DNA from 4 places in the Citricoccus sp. SGAir0253 genome. Region 1 is predicted to be linked to each of the others. Evidence: riboswitches for the same ligand, from Rfam matches in the RefSeq annotation. Region 1 holds a riboswitch; each other region holds the start of a gene.
What was found. Region 1 has a riboswitch for S-adenosylmethionine ahead of E7744_RS12585 (acyl-CoA dehydrogenase). Riboswitches for the same ligand answer to the same signal wherever they lie in the genome.

Region 1 (4,204 bases):
GCCGAGGCGGTGTCGTGCCCGGTCCGGTCGAGGAAGTCGCCGAGCCGGGCGAGCATGGCGGCGTGGTCGGCGAAGACCACGTCCTCCTTGCTGCCGAAGGTGCGGAAGAAGGTCGCCCGGCTCATCCCGGCCTCCCGGGCCAGGTCGTCCACCGTGGTGCGGTCCCAGCCGCGGGCGTCCAGGAGCCGCAGCAGGGCGGCGAGCGTGCTGGGGGCGGTGGCCGGGTCCATCCTGCTCCTCGGGTCATGGCGGGTGAGACGGAGTTGCTTGACATGATACCCAGTATCAGTGGATAGTGACGGAGATCACCGATCCGTCTCCCGGAGGACCGCATGACCGCCCTGGCCGAAGACCGCCCCGCCGCCCACGAACCCCTCACGCCGCTGGCCTTCCTCGGGCGCACGGCCGCCGTGTTCCCGGACCGGGAGGCGGTGGTGTACGGCGAGCGGCGCTCCACCTACCGCGAGTTCGCGGCCGAGGTGCAGCGGCTGGCCAAGGCCCTCCGGGCGCGGATCGAGCCCGGCCAGACGGTCGCGGTGATCGCGCCCAACGTCCCCGCCATGCTCGCGGCCCACTTCGCCGTGCCGCTGGCCGGGGGCGTGCTGAGCCCCCTCAACCCGCGCCTGACCTCCCGCGAGCTGGAGTACATCCTGGAGCACTCCGAGGCCCGGGTGGTGCTCGCGGACGGCGACGTGGCGGCCACGGTCCGCGAGGTCGTGCAGGACCTGCCGCACCGGCCGCTGGTCGTGGAGATCGTGGACGACCAGGCCGGCCACGCGGACCCCCGCGGGACCGACGCCGGCGCCCTCGCCTACGAGGACTTCCTCGCCCAGGGGCCCGCCGGGCCGGACCTGCCGTGGCGGGTGGAGGACGAGGAGTCGCCGATCACGCTCAACTACACCTCGGGCACCACCGGCCCGCCCAAGGGCGCGGTCTACACCCACCGCGGTGCCTACCTGGCGGCCCAGGGGGCGGTGTTCCACAACGGCTACACCGGGACCACCCGCTACCTGTGGACGCTGCCGATGTTCCACTGCAACGGCTGGTGCACGCCGTGGGCGGTGACCTCCGCGGGCGGCACGCACGTGTGCCTGCGCGCGGTGCGCCAGGACGCCATCTGGGACGCGTTCGACCACGAGGGCATCACGCACCTGTGCGGGGCGCCGGTCGTGTGCGCCATGATCCACGAGTCCGGGCGTGCCCGCCCCCTGGACCGGGAGCTGCGGATGACCACCGCGGGGGCCGCCCCGCCGCCGTCGGTCATCGAGGCGCTCGAGGCGCTCAACATCACCCCCGTGCACGTCTATGGCCTCACCGAGGTGTACGGGCCGTTCACCATCTGCGAGCCGCAGCCGGCGTGGGCGGGGCTGCCCGCCGCCGAGCGGGCCCGGCTGATGGCCCGCCAGGGCGTGCCGATGGTGCACGCCGGCGAGGTCGCCGTCATGGACGCCGAGCTGAACCGGCTGCCCGCGGACGGCACCACCCTGGGCGAGGTGGTCCTGCGGGGCAACGGTGTCATGCGGGAGTACTTCAAGAACCCCGAGGCCACCGCCGAGGCCTTCCGCGGCGGCTGGTACCACACGGGCGACCTCGGCGTGATGCACCCGGACGGTTACGTCCAGCTGATGGACCGGGCCAAGGACATCATCATCTCCGGGGGCGAGAACATCTCCTCGATCGAGGTCGAGTCCGTGCTGCACGCCCACCCGCGGGTGTCCGACGTGGCCGTCGTCGGGGTCCAGGACGACAAGTGGGGCGAGCGCCCCGTGGCCTTCGTGGTGGCCGAGGCCGGGGCGCCGGTGACCGCCGAGGAGCTCCGCGCCCACTGCCGGGAGTCGCTCGCCGGGTTCAAGGTGCCGGACCGCGTGACGTTCGTGGATGAGCTGCCGCGCACGGCCACCGGCAAGATCCGCAAGACCATGCTGCGCTCCCTCCGGGACGAGGAGCCGGCGTCCCCGGCGAGGTCCTGAGCGGGACGACGGCCCCCGGGCCGCCGGCCGGGTGGTGACGGCCGCGCCAGCGGGCGGAGGGAACCCCCTCGTCACGAGGCCCCGTGTGACGTCATCGGACGTCACACGGGGCCTCGTGCGCCCCGGGCGCCGGCCTCCGTGACGGTGGACGGCGAAACATGACCCGGGCCCTTGGGGCCACGGGCCCCGCCCCCTAGGGTGGCAGCAGAATCACGAGATCCGGTGACAAGCCCTGGCTGGCCGGACGGCAACCCTCTCGCCGTAGTGGGGTGCTCCAGGTGAGGATTCGGCCCGGTCGCGCATGGCGGCGCGGGCAAGTACGGCACCCCGCGGTCCCGACGCCCGGACCGTTCGCGTGGTGCCCGGACCGAGAGGCGACCATGACCGACACGACCCGACCCGAGCGCACCGCCGCCCCCGGAACGCCCCGCCCGGACGGCAGTAGCGCGACGCTGGCCGGCGGGCCCCCGCTGCCGGGAGACCTGCCCACCTTCGCGGACCTGTGGGCCGCCACCGCGGGGGGCGCCCCGACGGACGCCCAGCTCACCGCCCACTTCGCCCCCGTCTTCGCGGCCATCGCGGCCGGGGCGGCCCAGCGGGAACTGGACCACGAGCTGGCCTTCGCCGCGATCGAGGCCCTGCGCGCCTCCGGCTTCACCCGCGTCCGCCTGGCCCGCGAGCACGGGGGCATCGGGGCGAGCCTGCCTCAGCTCGCCGGCCTGCTGGTGGACCTGGCCGCCGCGGACTCGAACCTCCCGCAGGCCCTGCACGGGCACTTCATGTTCACCGAGCAGCACCAGAACGAGTCCCAGGGCGCGGTCTCCGAGTGGTGGCTGGCGGAGGTGGCGGCCGGGCGGATCTTCGGCAACGCGCTCGTGGAGCTCCCCCCGGCCGCCGGTTCCCGGCCCGTGCTGTGGACCGATGCCGATCCGGACACCGCCCAGGCCGCCTCGGCCGTCGGGAGCCCAGAGGTCGCCGAGATCACGGGGGACAAGTTCTACTCCACCGGGGCGCTGTTCGCCGACCACCTGCTCGTGACCGCCACGCGGCCCGGCCGGGAGGACGAGGGGCCGGTGTTCGCGATCGTGGACGCCGGCCACGAGGGGGTGCGCCGGATCGACGACTGGAACGGCTTCGGGCAGCGGCTCACCGCCTCGGGCACCACCACCTTCGACCGGGTGCCCGTGCGGGCCCACCGGACCCAGGAGTTCAACGTCCCCACGGGCGTGCTGGCCTACCCGGTGCTGTGGGTGGTGCTCTCCGCCACGCAGGCCGGGATCGGGGCGGCGGCGCTGGCCGCGATCACCGACTTCGTGCGGGCGCGCCGCCGCACCTACGACCACGCCCTGGCCGAGACCCCCGCCGAGGACCCGCTGGTGCACCAGGTCATCGGCGCGGTCTCGGCGAAGGTCTCCGCCGCCCGGCACGTCGTGACGTCCGCCGCGGCCGTGGTCGAGGAGTCCTTCCGGCAGGTGCGCGGCCACCGGGACCTGGAGGACCCGGTGGTCCTCGAGGCCCACGCCCGCGCCAACGTGGCCCTGTCCGAGGCCAGCCTCGTGGTCTCCGAGCTGGTGCTGGAGGCCACCAACCAGGTCTTCGAGTGCGGCGGCGCCTCGGCCACGGACGCCGCGCGGCAGCTGCACCGGCACTGGCTGAACGCGCGCACCATCGCGAGCCACACCCCGCTGGTCTACCGCACCCGGGCGGTCGGCGACTACCGCCTCAACGGGACCGTCCCGCCGTTCCACTCCACCGCCCGGAACTCCGCCCCCGCCGGCCCCTGAGCCGGTCCGGGACCCGTCCGCCCGGACGGGCCTGCCCTCGAGCACCCCGACCCCAGACCACCACGGAAGGACCAGAGCAATGACCCTGACCCACGACCCCGCGGCGACCACCCCGACCGCCGGGACCACCGCCACCGCCACCGACCCCGCCCAGGACGCCGCCGCGCAGGCCGCCCGCCTGGCGGCGGTGCGCGAGCGCCTCGCCCCGGTCTTCGCCTCCATCGCGGAGAGCGCCGCCGAGCGCGAGGCCGGGCGCATCATCGACCGCGACGCCGTCCGTCGCCTCGCCGAGGCGGGCTTCACCTCCCTGCGGGTGCCGGTGGAGTACGGCGGCTCCGGGCTCACGTTCGCGCAGTCGGCCGGGCTCATCGTCGAGCTCGCGGCCGCGGACTCCAACCTGACCCAGGCGCTGCGCGCCCACCTGATCAACCAGGAGAACGTGCTGGGGCA
Region 2 (4,204 bases), 230 kb from region 1:
GGAAGATGGTGCCGATCGCCCTTCGGGCGGAGCGCAGTTGCCGTCCCCGCAGGTGGGAGAGGTCCCTTCCGTCGACGAGGATCTCTCCGCTGGTGGGTTTCTCCAGCAGGGAGATGCAGTGCGAGAGGGTGGTCTTGCCCGCACCGGACGGTCCGACGACGGCCGTGATGGTGCCCTCGGGCACGACCAGGTCAATGCCCTTGAGGACCTCGACCGGCCCGTCGTGTCCGGCATAGGACTTGTGCAGGTTCCTGATCTCGATCACCGCTCCGCGCCCCCGCTCATGGCGAGCGCGCCGATCCGGAAGCCGGACCCGCGGTGGTTGGCGGGGAGCCGGTCCCCACGTCCGAACAGCTTGTGGCGCAAGGTGCCCTCCTCGTAGTCGGTCGGATAGGCGCCCCGGGCCTGGAGTTCGGGCACCACGTACTCGACCACGTCCTCGAAGGTGCCGGGGGTGATCGCGTAGGCCAGGTTGAAGCCGTCCACGTCGGTCTCTCGGGCCCAGTCGAGGAGCTCATCGGCCACCTGGGCCCCCGATCCGACGACGACCGGACCGAAGCCGCCGATGCCGACCCACTCGGCGAGGCGGCGGACGGTCCAGGGCTCGTCGTCACCCGCAGAGGCGCGGAAGGTGTCGACCGCCGACTGGACGGCATTGGTCTGGACGTCATGGCCGATGACGTCGTCCAGGCCGTACTGCGAGAAGTCGATGCCCATCCACCCCGAGAGCAGGGCCAGGGCCCCCTGGTGGTCGATGTACGAGGCGTAGTCCTCGTGCTTGGCCTGCGCGGCGGCCTCGTCCGGCCCGGTGATCACCGTGAGCAGGGTGTAGACCTTGACGTCGCCCGGCTCCCGACCGGCCTCGATGGCGGCAGCACGGATCCCGGTCACGGCCTGCGCGAGCCTCTGCCGGGTCGGGGCGGCGACGAAGACGCACTCGGCGTTCTCCCCGGCGAAGCGCAGCCCCCGCGGGGAGGTCCCGGCCTGGTAGACGACGGGCGTGCGCTGGGGGCTCGGCTCCGTGATCGCGATGCCGGGCACGGTGAAGTGGGCACCGGCGTGCCCGATCTCGTGCACGCGATCCGGGTCGGTGAAGACGCTGGACCGGCGGTCCCGCACCACGGCGCCGTCCTCCCACGACCCCTCGAGCAGCTTGTAGACGACCTCGAGGTATTCGTCTGCGTGGTCGTAACGGTCGTCGTGGGCGGCCTGGTCCCGCTGCCCCATGTTGCGCGCGGCCGAGGGAAGGTAGCCGGTCACGACGTTCCAGCCGACCCGGCCACCGGTCAGGTGGTCCAGCGTTGCCAGGCGGCGGGCGAAGGGGTAGGGATGCTCGAACGCCGTTCCGGCGGTGATCCCGAAGCCCAGGTGCTCGGTCACCGCGGCCATCGCGCTGACGAGGAGCACCGGGTCATTGACCGGGACCTGCGTCCCCGCGGCCAAGGTGGCCCGGTTCGAGGAGCCATAGACGTCGTAGGTGCCCAGGACGTCTGCGATGAACAGCCCATCGAAGCGGCCCCGCTCGATGACCTGGGCCAGGTGTGTCCAGTAGGCAATGGTGTTGTACTCGGACGACCGGTCGTCCGGATGCCGCCACAGTCCGGGGGACTGGTGGCCCACGCAGTTCATGTCGAACGCGTTGAAGCGGATCCGTCTCGGGGCATGAGGGTGCATGGGAATGCACGTCCTTCCATCGATCCTGGCGGTAGCACCCTGGCCCCTGTCGGGCGGGTTGCTGCGGCGTCGTCGAGCCAGATCTCTCGGCCGCTCTGGATGGTTACGGATCCACTGTGGGGCCGTCCGGAGCCGGGGCGCCAACCGGGCGTCACACTCCGACGCGTACCGATCACCCCGCGCCAGGAACGCTGCAGGCTGCCCCGATGAGGGTCCAGCATGACGCTCCGTGACGTCACGTGACGCAGGCAGCGGTCCCCGCTTCCCGGGACGCCACGACACGCCGCCCAAAGCGGCATCGGTGGTGGCGGCGCCGTCCCGCACCTGCTTCACTATTGCCACCAACCATCCAGAGCGGCCGAGAGATCTGGCTCCGTGACGCCGCAGCAACCGCCCGGTCCCCGACCGGGAAACGGTGCTCATGCCAGAAGCGATGGAGAGTGATGATCATGACCGCCCTTGCCGAACCGCGCCTGGCCGCCGGCACGGGAGCCCGCGTGGGGTCACCCGGCAACGCCACGGCCGCGAGCCTGTCCGTGGAGTTCCGTGGCGTCGGCCGCTCCTTCCCCGGCCTCGAGGGAGAGCGCACCGTCCTGCGGGACCTGACCCTGGAGGTCGCCCCGGGCGAGGTGCTCGCCATCCTCGGCGCCTCCGGCTGCGGCAAGTCGACCCTGTTGCGGGCCGCGGGCGGCCTGGACACCGGGAACACCGGCGAGATCCTCATCGGCGGCCGGCGGGTCGCGCCGCATGACGCACGCACCGCCGTCGGGTTCCAGGAACCCCGCCTGATGCCCTGGCGCACCATCCACCAGAACGTGTCCCTGGGCCTGCCGCACGGAACCGGCCGCGCCGAGGGCCGCGAGCGCGTGGACCACCTCCTCGAGCTCGTCGGGCTGGCCGCCCACGCCGGGCACCGCCCGCGCGAGGTCTCGGGCGGCATGGCCCAGCGCACCTCGCTCGCCCGGGCCCTGGCGCGCCGGCCCGGCGTGCTGCTGCTGGACGAGCCGTTCGGTGCCCTCGACGCACTGACCCGGATGCGGATGCAGGACCTCCTGCTGGACATCCACGCGCGCACCGCCACCACCATCCTGCTCGTCACCCACGACGTGGACGAGGCCCTGCAGCTGGCCGACCGCATCCTGCTCCTCGGCCGGGACCACGCGCCGGACGCCGCCCCGGGTGCCTCCGCCCGCACCGTCCTCACGGTGCCCGGCGAGCGCCCCCGGGACCGCGGCTCGGCCGAGCTCGCCGCCCTGCGCTCCGAGCTGCTGGACGGCCTCGGGGTGGACGCCCACCGCCGCTGAGCGGCGGGCCCGCCCCGTCCGGCACCGGCTCCTCGGTCCGGGCCCCTCCACGGGCGGGCCGTCCGCGCCCGGACGGCCCCCCAACCTCCCTCCCGGCCGTGCTCCACGCCCGGCCGCCTCCTTCCGCGTTTCCCTGCATCACCGCAACCGTCCCGAAAGGCATCCCCATGCGCTCACGACTTGCCCTCTCCACCGCCGCCCTGGCCGTCTCCGCCCTCGCCCTGACCGGCTGCGTGGCCGGCGAGGGCTCAGGCGGCGGCGCCGCCCAGGCCGGGGCCTCCGGCACCGCCGGTGGCGGCAGCGGCGGCACCCTGGACATCGACTTCGCCACCTACAACCCCCTCTCCCTCGTGATCAAGGAGAAGGGCTGGCTGGAGGAGGAGCTCTCGGACGAGGGCGTCACCGTCAACTGGGTCCAGTCCGCCGGCTCCAACAAGGCCAACGAGGCGCTGCGCGCCGAGGCCATCGACGTCGGCTCCACCGCCGGCTCCGCGGCCCTGCTGGCCCGGGCCAACGGCACCCCGATCAAGACCATCGCCCTGTACTCCCAGCCGGAGTGGTCCGCCCTGGTCACCGGCCCCGACTCGGACATCACCGAGGTCGCGGACCTCGCCGGCCGGGACGTGGCGGCCACGAAGGGGACCGACCCATACTTCTTCCTCATCCAGTCCCTCGAGGAGGCCGGGGTGGACCCGTCCGAGGTCACCGTGCAGAACCTGCAGCACGCCGACGGCAAGACCGCCCTGGACAACGGCTCCGTGGACGCCTGGGCCGGCCTCGACCCGATCATGGCCGGAGCGGAGGCCGAGGGCGCGGAGCTGTTCTACCGCAACGTCGACTTCAACACCTACGGCTTCCTCAACGCCACGGAGTCCTTCCTCGAGGAATCCCCCGAGCTGGCCCAGACGGTGGTGGACGTCTACGAGAAGGCGCGCGCCTGGTCCCTGGAGAACCCCGAGGAGACGGCGCGGATCCTCGCCGAGGTCGCCGGGCTGGACGAGGAGGTGGCCACCACGGTCATCGAGGAGCGCTCGAACCTGGACGTGGACCCCGTGCCCGGGCAGGACCAGCTGGACGTGCTGGAGCGGGTCGGGCCCATCCTCGTGGAGACCGGCGACGTCGCCAGCCAGGACAACGTGGACACCGCCCTGGCCGAGCTGCTCGAGCCGGCCTACGCCGAAGAGGCCACCCGGTGAGCCGCGCGGCCTCGCCCGACCACGCCGTCC
Region 3 (4,204 bases), 250 kb from region 1:
GGCTGCGGCCGCACCCTCCACCTCTGCCTACCCGGCGCCGGCCCGCCCCGACGGGGCCTCCCCGGCGCCGGGGGACCGGCCCGGTGCCGGCCCCGGCACCCCACGCGCCGGGGCCGGCGTCGGTCCGGCGGCCGCGGCGGACCGGCCGGCGACTCCCGCCCCGGCGGATGACCGTGCCTCCGCCGTCCCGGCCGCCCGCGCCGCGGACGTGCCGGTGGCCTCCGCCGCGCTGCGGCCCGCCGAGCCGGTCCCGGCACCGGTCCGCCTGCGGTACGAGGCGATCGGGGCGGACGTGCCCGTGATGCCCACCGGCGTGGCCGGCGACGGCCAGATGGAGATCCCCGAGGACGCGGCCACGGCGGGCTGGTACCGGTTCGGGCCGGCGCCGGCGGACGGGGAGGGCCACACGGTCCTCGCCGCCCACGCCGGCTCGGTCGAGACGCCCCGCGGGCCGCTGTACGCCCTGCGGGACGCCGCGGCGGGGGACCTCGTGCGGCTGTGGGACCAGGACGGCACGGAGCACCGCTACCGCGTCACCACCGTGGAGCAGCTCGGCAAGGACGGCCTGGACTTCACGCCCTACTTCGACCGGACCGGCCCGGCCCGGCTGGTGCTCGTGACCTGTGGCGGCCAGTGGCGCCCGGAACGGGAGAGCTATGCGGACAACATCATCGTGGTGGCCGAACCGGTCCCCTGAGCCGTATCCTCGGCTCCAGACGATGCCGCCGGCCTGGTGCCACCCCGGCTGAAGGGCCGGCCCCGGCCCGGCCGGGACCGACCGAGGAGACACGCTGGACAGCGACGACCTGCCACGCCGCTTCGCGGCCGGAGCACCGGACGCCATGAGGGAGGCCTACTCCCTGCACGGGCGGCTGGTGTTCTCGCTGTGCATGGCCGCGCTGGGCCAGCGCCAGGACGCCGAGGACGCCGCCCAGCAGGTGTTCACCCGCGCCTGGCGCTCCCGCGAGAGCTACGACCCGTCCCGGCCCCTCGGCGGCTGGCTGACCGGGATCACCCGGCGCGTGGTGGCGGACGTCTTCGCCGCGCGCGAGCGCCAGCGCCGGGCCGTGGACGCCACGGCCGGCGAACAGCCACGGGAGGACCGCCAGCTCTCCGAGCAGGTGGTGGACCGGGTGCTCGTCCACGAGGCCCTGGACCGGCTCGGCCCGCCCCAGGATGAGATCCTGAGGATGGCCTTCGTGCAGGACCTCCCGCAGGCCCAGATCGCCGAGCGGCTCGGCATGCCGCTGGGGACGGTCAAGTCGCATGTCCACCGGGGACTGGCCCGGCTTCGAGTAGCACTGGAGGTGAACGATGGCTGAGACGACGGAACGGCACCTGACCGAGGACGACCTCGCCTCGATCGCCACCGGCGCGGCCCCCGGCGCGGCGGTGGCCGCCCACCTGCTCGCGTGCCCGCCCTGCCGCGAGGACCTCGCGCGCACGGAGCGCGCGGTCGCGGCCCTGGCCGCCCCCGTGGAGCTCCACGAGCCGCCAGCCGGCCTCTGGGAGGCCATCGAGCGGGACCTCGGCACCGCGTTCCCGGACCCCTCGCCCCTGCGGCCGCTACCGGGAGACGACCGGCCGGCGCCCCGACCCGGCGGGGCGGGCGCGGCGGGACCCGAGGAGGGCGGCTCCGTGTCCTTCCTGCCGCGGGCGAACCGCCGTCGCTGGCCGGTGATCGCCGCCGCCGCGGCCGCCGGGCTCGTCGTGGGCGCCGCGGGCGCCGCGCTCGTGACCGCGGCACTCACCGGCGACGACGGCGGGAACGGCACGCCGCAGGGGCCGGTCGCCGTCGGGGAGGCCGTCCTGGACCCGGTGACGGCGGCGGACGTGGCCGGCCGGGCCGAGATGGTCTCCGAGCCGGACGGCGGGCTGCGCCTGACCGTGGACGTCTCCAAGCTGCCCGAGAGCGGCTACTACGAGGTGTGGCTGCGGGACGAGGAGGCCAGCCGGCTGATCTCGCTGGGCACGGTGACCGCCACGACCACCACGCTGCCGGTGCCCTCCGGGGTGGACCTGGCGCGGTTCCCCGTGGTGGACGTGTCGCAGGAGGACTTCGACGGCAACCCCGCGCACAGCGGCGTGACCCTCGCCGCCGGCCCGATGACGCGGACCGGGGACGCCACCGCCGGCTGAGCCCGGCCCGGGGCGCGGGTCCCGCGCGTGTGTCCCGGCGTGACGCGCGCCACCCCGGGGGCCGCCACGTGCTGTTACGGTGGTCGGGTAACCATCCAGAGCGGCTGAGAGACCTGGCTCGACGACGCCGCAGCAACCCGGGGGGACCTCGTTCCCCACGACGGGTGCTAAGGCCAGGACCGATGGAGATCCCGGAACCGCCGTCGGTCTGTGCGTCGGCGCGTGCCGGCGTGCCGGCCGTTCCGAGGCATGGGTTGCCGGTAATCCTCGGTGCGACCGAGAGGACCGCCGAATGACGCAGGGCACGGCCGAGAGGGCCGCCACCAGCCAGACCACCACCAGCCAGGCCACTCCCCGCAACCTCGCCACCGGGCTCCCCGCCGACCACGCCGGGCTGCGCGAGCACTTCGCCCCGCTCCTGGCGGAGATCGCCGCCGGGTCCCTGGAGCGGGACCTGGAGCGCCGGCTGCCGTTCGCCGAGGTGCGCCGCCTGGACGAGGCCGGCTTCGGGACGCTGCGGGTGCCGCGCGAGCACGGCGGGCCGGGGGTGAGCGTGGAGGACTTCACCCGGCTGCTGGTGGACCTCGCCGAGGCCGACTCCAACATCGCGCACCTGTACCGCTCGCACGCCGGCTTCGTGGAGTCGCTGCGCTTCCTGCCGGCCCGGGTCCAGGACGCCTGGTACCCCCGGGTGCTGGCCGGGGCCACCGTGGGCAACGCCTCCACCGAGAAGGGCGGCAACGCGCTGGGCACCCTCAACACCGTGCTGCGCCGCACGGAGGCCGGCTGGGTGCTCACCGGCCGGAAGTACTACGCCACCGGCTCGGTCTTCTCCGACTACACGCGGGTGTCCGCCGCCCTGGACGGCCAGGACGGCCGCCGCTTCGCCGTGGTGGCCACGGACGCCCCGGGCGTCACGTTGGAGGACGACTGGGACGGCTTCGGGCAGAAGCTCACCGGCACCGGCACCGCGGTCTTCGAGGACGTCTCCGTCCCCGAGGACGCGGTGCTGGACCGCACCGCGGGCAGCGCCGAGGCGGTCCACGAGGCCGCGTTCTTCCAGCTCGTCCTGCTGGCCGTGCTGGCCGGGATCGCCCGGGCCGCCCGGCGCGACGCGGTGGCCACCATCGCCGGCCGCACCCGGACGTTCAACACCGGGCTGGGCCTGCCGTTCCGCGAGGACCCCCTGATCCAGGAGGCCACCGGCCGGATCTCCGCGAAGGCCTTCGCGGCCGAGGCCACGGTGCTGCACGCCGCCCGCGCCCTCGACGCCGGCCTGGCCGCCGCGACCGCCGCCGGCGCCGACCGCCCGGGGTTCCGGGGCACCCTGCCGGCGGCGCTGCACGCGTCCGAGATCGCCGTCGAGCACGCACAGGTGACCGTGCCGGAACTGGCCCTCGGCGCGGCCCAGGACCTGTTCCTCACCGTGGGCGCCTCCGCCACCTCCACCGCCAAGGGCCTGGACCGGCACTGGCGCAACGCCCAGACGGTGGCCACCCACAACCCCATCGCCTTCCGCGCCCGTGCCCTGGGCGACCACGCCATCAACGGCACCCTGCCCGAGGGGCTGAACGCCATCGGCGACGCCCGCACCACCACCGCGGGAGGCCGCGCATGAACACCACGACCACGCCGTCCACCGCCGCCGCGCCGCCCCGGGGCCGGGCCTCCGCCCTCGTGCACGGCAAGAAGCGCGTGCTCGCCTCGGCCTTCGCCGGCACCACGATCGAGTGGTACGACTTCTACCTCTACGGCACCGCCGCGGCCCTGGTCTTCAACGTCCAGTTCTTCCCCATGGCCACCGAGCTGGGCGGGATCGTCGCCTCCTTCGCCACCCTCGCCGTCGGGGTGGTGGCCCGGCCCCTCGGCGGGATCGTCGGCGGCCACCTCGGGGACCGGATCGGCCGCAAGGCCCTGCTCGTCGCCTCCCTGCTGGTCATGGGCATCGCCTCCACCCTCATCGGGCTGCTGCCGACCTTCGACGCGATCGGTTGGTGGGCCGTCGTCGGGCTGGTGGTCCTGCGCATCCTGCAGGGCCTGTCCACGGGTGCGGAGTGGGGCGGCT
Region 4 (4,204 bases), 230 kb from region 1:
GGCCCGCAGGTCGCCGTAGGCCGCGGGATCGCCGGCGGCGAGGCCGTCGATCGCGGCGGTGAGGGTGTCCACGTGGCCGTGCAGGGACTCGGTCACGGCATCGGCCGGCAGCTCGCCGCCCGTGAGCTCCTCGAAGAAGGCCCCGGCCTCCCGCGTGTACCCCTCCAGGTCGGCGACGGCCTGCTCCTGGCCGGCCGCATCACCGGACTTCTCGGCCGCCGCGTAGTCGACGAAGTAGCCGATGTGCTCGCGCCACAGCGCGAGGAACGCCTCGGCGGTCTCGGCGTCCGAGGCCGCCTCGATGGTCGCGGCGAGCTCCTGGGAATTCTCGTCCAGGGCGGCGGAGGCCAGTTCGGTCTCCGGGCTCTCGAGGTCGGTGGCATAGGCCGTGGCCACGGTGATGCCGGCCAGGTAGACGTGCTCCTGCAGCTGGGCCGTGAGGGTGGCGCGCAGGGTGGCCGCCTCGGAGGCCGGGTCCCCGTCCACGTCGGCCGCGGCGACGAGGCCGGCGGCCAGCGTCTCGGCGGTCTCGGGCATGTGCGCCGCGGCGGTCCGCGCGTCGGCGAACGGATCGCCGGTGGAGGCCGGCATCGGCATGGCCGCGGATGAGGCCTCCGGCATGTCCTCGGACATGCCCGCGGACGCCGAGGGCGAGGCGGACATCGCCCCGGACATCGACTCCGACATCGAGGGCGAGGCCGACGCCGCCGGGCTGGAGGACTGGCCGGACTCCCCGCCGGCTCCGCCACCGGCGCCACAGGCCGCGAGGGACAGGGCGAGGGCGACGGCGCCGAGGACGGTGGTGGTCTTCCGGGCGGTGTTCGTGGTCATGACTGCTCCTTGGTCGATCCAGCGGTGACGTCTGGTGTTCGGAGCAGGTGCCCGGCCGGATGGGTCGGGGCGGGGGAAATCTTCGCCGGCTGGGGCCGCGGTGCCGGCACCGGCCGGCAGCGGGTCCTGGTGGTCAGGGGGTCCTGGTGGTCAGGCGGTCGCGGTCAGACGGTCCCGGTGGTCAGGTACGGCACGGGCCGGGTGCCGTTCACCTCCCAGTCCCCCACCATCCGGGCCATGAACACGGCCGGATCGTGGCTGGCGAGAGTGCGGGCGTTGCGCCAGTGGCGGTCCAGCTGCAGGTCGGTACTGGTGGCCGAGGCCCCCAGGGTGTCGAAGATCCGCGTGCAGGTGTCCAGCACGAGCCTCGGCACCATCACGTGGGCGCGATGGACCGTCAGGGCCGCACGCCGCATGGCCTCGGCCGCGGTCTCGGCGGCGGGCTCGGCGCCAGGCTCGGGGTGCGTCCCCGTCTCCGGCTCCGTGGCGGACTCGGCGGTCGCCGCGGCGGCGGGCTGGGCGGCGACGGCCAGGGCCTCGTCGAGGTCACGTCCGGCGGCGCGCACCAGTTCCTCGGCGGTGGCCTGCTGCGCGGACAGCTCGCCCACGATCCCCAGCAGCTGGTCGTCCTCGCGCGGGGTGAGCCCGCCCGCGGTGTTGGGCGAGCGGCGGCGCGCGCGGGTGAGGCCGATCCCGTCCCGCAGGGCGGCCCGGCCGACCCCGGCCAGCAGGGCCATCAGCGTGGCCTCGTGGTGCAGCGGCACGTGCCCGTCCGCGGGGGGCAGCACCAGCAGGTCCTCGACGCCGGCCCCGTCGAACTCGACCGTGCCGGTGCCGGTGAGCCGCTGGCCGAAGCCGTCCCAGTCGTCCTTGACGGCCGCGCGCGGCTGGCGCACCCGCACGACGGCGAGCGCCAGGTCCGTCCGGTCGGGCAGCCGGGGATCGTCCGGCCGGCCGGCCTCCGGCCGGGCGGTGCGAGGCTGCCCCCGACGCCGGCCCGGGCGCGGGACGCCCTCCTCCAGCCGGGCGGTGGCCAGGGTCCACGTGGCGAAGATGCTGCCGGTCGTGTAGTACTTGCGGCCGCGGATGCGCAGCGAGCCCCCGTCGTCCTTCCACACGGTGGTGGCGAGTTCGCCCAGGGCTGGGCCCGGGGACTCGGAGAGGGCACTGCCGGCCAGCTCGCCGGCCATCACCCGCGCCAGCCAGCGCGAGCGCAGGGCGGCGTCGGCCTGCACGAGGACGTGCTCCACGAAGCTCAGGTGGCTGCGCAGCAGGTGGGCCGTGTTCGCGTCCACCGCCGCCAGGTCCATGAGCAGCCGCAGCGCGTCCTCCTGGCCGGCACCGGCCCCGCCGGCGGACTCCGGCACGGTCAGACCGCCCAGGCCGGCGGCACGGAGCTGCTCCAGCGGGGCGAACGGCAGGTGGCGGCCCGCCTCGCGGGCGGTCTCCCCGCGGGCCACCTCGGCGAAGGCCGGGGCGAACCGGGCGGACAGGGAGGCATAGTGGGAACCGGTGCGACCGTTCCGGTGGGTGGGGCCGGAGTCCGCCTCCCGGGCCTCCGGGGCCGTGGTCGTGCTGTTGCCTGCAGTGGTCATGCTGTCCTCCATCGGTCCTGGCGGTAGCACCCGGGCCCCTGTCGGGCGGGTTGCTGCGGCGTCGTCGAGCCAGGTCTCTCGGCCGCTCTGGATGGTGTTCCCTGTCATGAGACCACCGGCCCGGGCGGAACGCCAACTCCGTTCCGTGGCCGGCCGGCCGTCGGCCCCGGTGCTGGGCACCGTGGCCGACGGGCGGTCATTCCGCGGAGACGGGTGTCAGCACGCCGGCGACGAGCGGGTCGTCCGTGGTCTTCAGGTATTCCTCCAGGCGGGGGTCGGAGAACACCTCGATGAGCTTCTGCGTCTCTGGGGTGTCCGCGAACTGCGTGCCGACGATGAGCCGAGAGGCGAAGGTCCTGGGCGGGTCCGGGAACAGGATGCCCTTGTCCCGGCCGACCTTGCCGGCGTCGAAGAGGTTGGTGTAGCCGATGGCGACGTCCACGGAGTCCAGCGTGCGTGCCATGGACAGCAGGTCGATCTCGGTGAACTCGAAGCCGCGGGGGTTGTCCACCACGTCCTTCAGCTTGGCGGTGCGCGGCTCGATGTCCGGGTCCAGGGTGATGAGTCCCTCGCGGTCGAGCAGCCACAGCGCCTGCCCCTGGTTGGCCAGGTCGGTGGGCACGGCCAGCGTGGCACCGTCCGGGAGTTCCTCCACCGAGTCGTACCGGGTGGAGTACAGCCCGAAGGCCCACTGGTAGAGCTCGATGGTGGGGGTCAGCTCGAAGCCGTTGGCATCGGCCACCTGCTTCATGTACCACTGGTGCTCGAAGATCGTGGCGTGGATCGACCCCTCGGCCACGGCGCGGTTGGACTGGACGCTGTCCTCGATGCCCACCGCCTCGATCTCCACGCCGTGGTCGGGCGCGATCTCCTCGGCCACGAAGTCGAGGATCTTCTCCTCGCCGGCCATGGCGGGCTCGTAATGCACGCGCAGCGGGCCGGTCACCTCGGAGGTGGCCGCACCGGAGGCGGCCACCGCCGGGCGGTTGGACTGTTGGATGACCACGATGCCCAGGACGAGGGCGATCACGGTGGCCAGGGCGGCGATGCTCCAGGGCAAGGCGGCACGCTGCCGGCGCAGCGTGAAGCCGTGGGCGTGTTCGGCGGACGGAGTGCTCATGATGCTCCTTCGGGAAGTGCGACGACGGTGACGCGGCATGGCGGGCCGGGCGTCGGGAGGGCGGTGGTGGCACGAGGCCGTGCGGGCCGGTGCAGGGCGCTCAGCCCAGTCGGCGGCGCCGGCGGCACGGCCTTCAGGGGCGGGCCAGGGCGTGGGCCACCCGGTCGCCGATGAACTGGACGACCTGGACGGTCACGATCAGCGCGATGATCGTGGCGAGCATGACGGTCATGTCGAAGCGCTGGTAGCCGTAGGTGACCGCCAGGTACCCGATGCCGCCGGCGCCGATGGTGCCCGCGATGGCCGAGTACTCGATCATCGAGATCGTGTTGAGGGTGACGGCCGAGGCCAGCCCCGGCAGCGCCTCGCGCAACTGGGTCTGCCGGATGATCTGTCCGGTGGAGCTGCCGGTGACGAGGCCCACGGCCATGTTCTCGCGGGGTAGGTCGTTCAGCGCGTTCTGCACGAGGCGCGCGAAGAACGGGATGCCGGCGATGGTCATGGGCACGATCGCGGCCGCGATGCCCAGGGTGGTGCCGGTGACCCACTTGGTGAACGGGATGATGGCCGCCATCAGCACGAGGAACGGCAGGGATCGGCCCATGTTCACCACCCAGCTGAGCGCGCCGTGGAGCCGGTCCCGGGGGAACAGCCCCCG

Region 2: linked by a shared signal. The riboswitch ahead of E7744_RS13610 (ABC transporter ATP-binding protein) and the one ahead of E7744_RS12585 (acyl-CoA dehydrogenase) in region 1 are both predicted to bind S-adenosylmethionine.
Region 3: linked by a shared signal. The riboswitch ahead of E7744_RS13670 (acyl-CoA dehydrogenase family protein) and the one ahead of E7744_RS12585 (acyl-CoA dehydrogenase) in region 1 are both predicted to bind S-adenosylmethionine.
Region 4: linked by a shared signal. The riboswitch ahead of E7744_RS13585 (acyl-CoA dehydrogenase family protein) and the one ahead of E7744_RS12585 (acyl-CoA dehydrogenase) in region 1 are both predicted to bind S-adenosylmethionine.

Annotation. Positions count from the first base shown of each region.
Region 1 covers NZ_CP039424.1:2,882,157-2,886,360, reverse strand. The annotation lists gene E7744_RS12595 (TetR/AcrR family transcriptional regulator) at 1-230, opposite strand, end outside; gene E7744_RS12590 (long-chain-fatty-acid--CoA ligase) at 333-1,970, shown strand; SAM riboswitch class IV at 2,179-2,296, shown strand; gene E7744_RS12585 (acyl-CoA dehydrogenase) at 2,351-3,754, shown strand; gene E7744_RS12580 (acyl-CoA dehydrogenase family protein) at 3,834-4,204, shown strand, end outside.
Region 2 covers NZ_CP039424.1:3,116,119-3,120,322, forward strand. The annotation lists gene E7744_RS13600 (methionine ABC transporter ATP-binding protein) at 1-265, opposite strand, end outside; gene E7744_RS13605 (LLM class flavin-dependent oxidoreductase) at 262-1,674, opposite strand; SAM riboswitch class I at 1,688-1,780, opposite strand; SAM riboswitch class I at 2,017-2,114, shown strand; gene E7744_RS13610 (ABC transporter ATP-binding protein) at 2,124-2,978, shown strand; gene E7744_RS13615 (aliphatic sulfonate ABC transporter substrate-binding protein) at 3,146-4,174, shown strand.
Region 3 covers NZ_CP039424.1:3,132,373-3,136,576, reverse strand. The annotation lists gene E7744_RS13685 (class F sortase) at 215-697, shown strand; gene E7744_RS13680 (RNA polymerase sigma factor) at 843-1,322, shown strand; gene E7744_RS13675 (anti-sigma factor) at 1,315-2,139, shown strand; SAM riboswitch class I at 2,228-2,328, shown strand; gene E7744_RS13670 (acyl-CoA dehydrogenase family protein) at 2,432-3,757, shown strand; gene E7744_RS13665 (MFS transporter) at 3,754-4,204, shown strand, end outside.
Region 4 covers NZ_CP039424.1:3,110,978-3,115,181, forward strand. The annotation lists gene E7744_RS13580 (hypothetical protein) at 1-831, opposite strand, end outside; gene E7744_RS13585 (acyl-CoA dehydrogenase family protein) at 996-2,426, opposite strand; SAM riboswitch class I at 2,432-2,524, opposite strand; gene E7744_RS13590 (MetQ/NlpA family ABC transporter substrate-binding protein) at 2,623-3,546, opposite strand; gene E7744_RS13595 (methionine ABC transporter permease) at 3,680-4,204, opposite strand, start outside.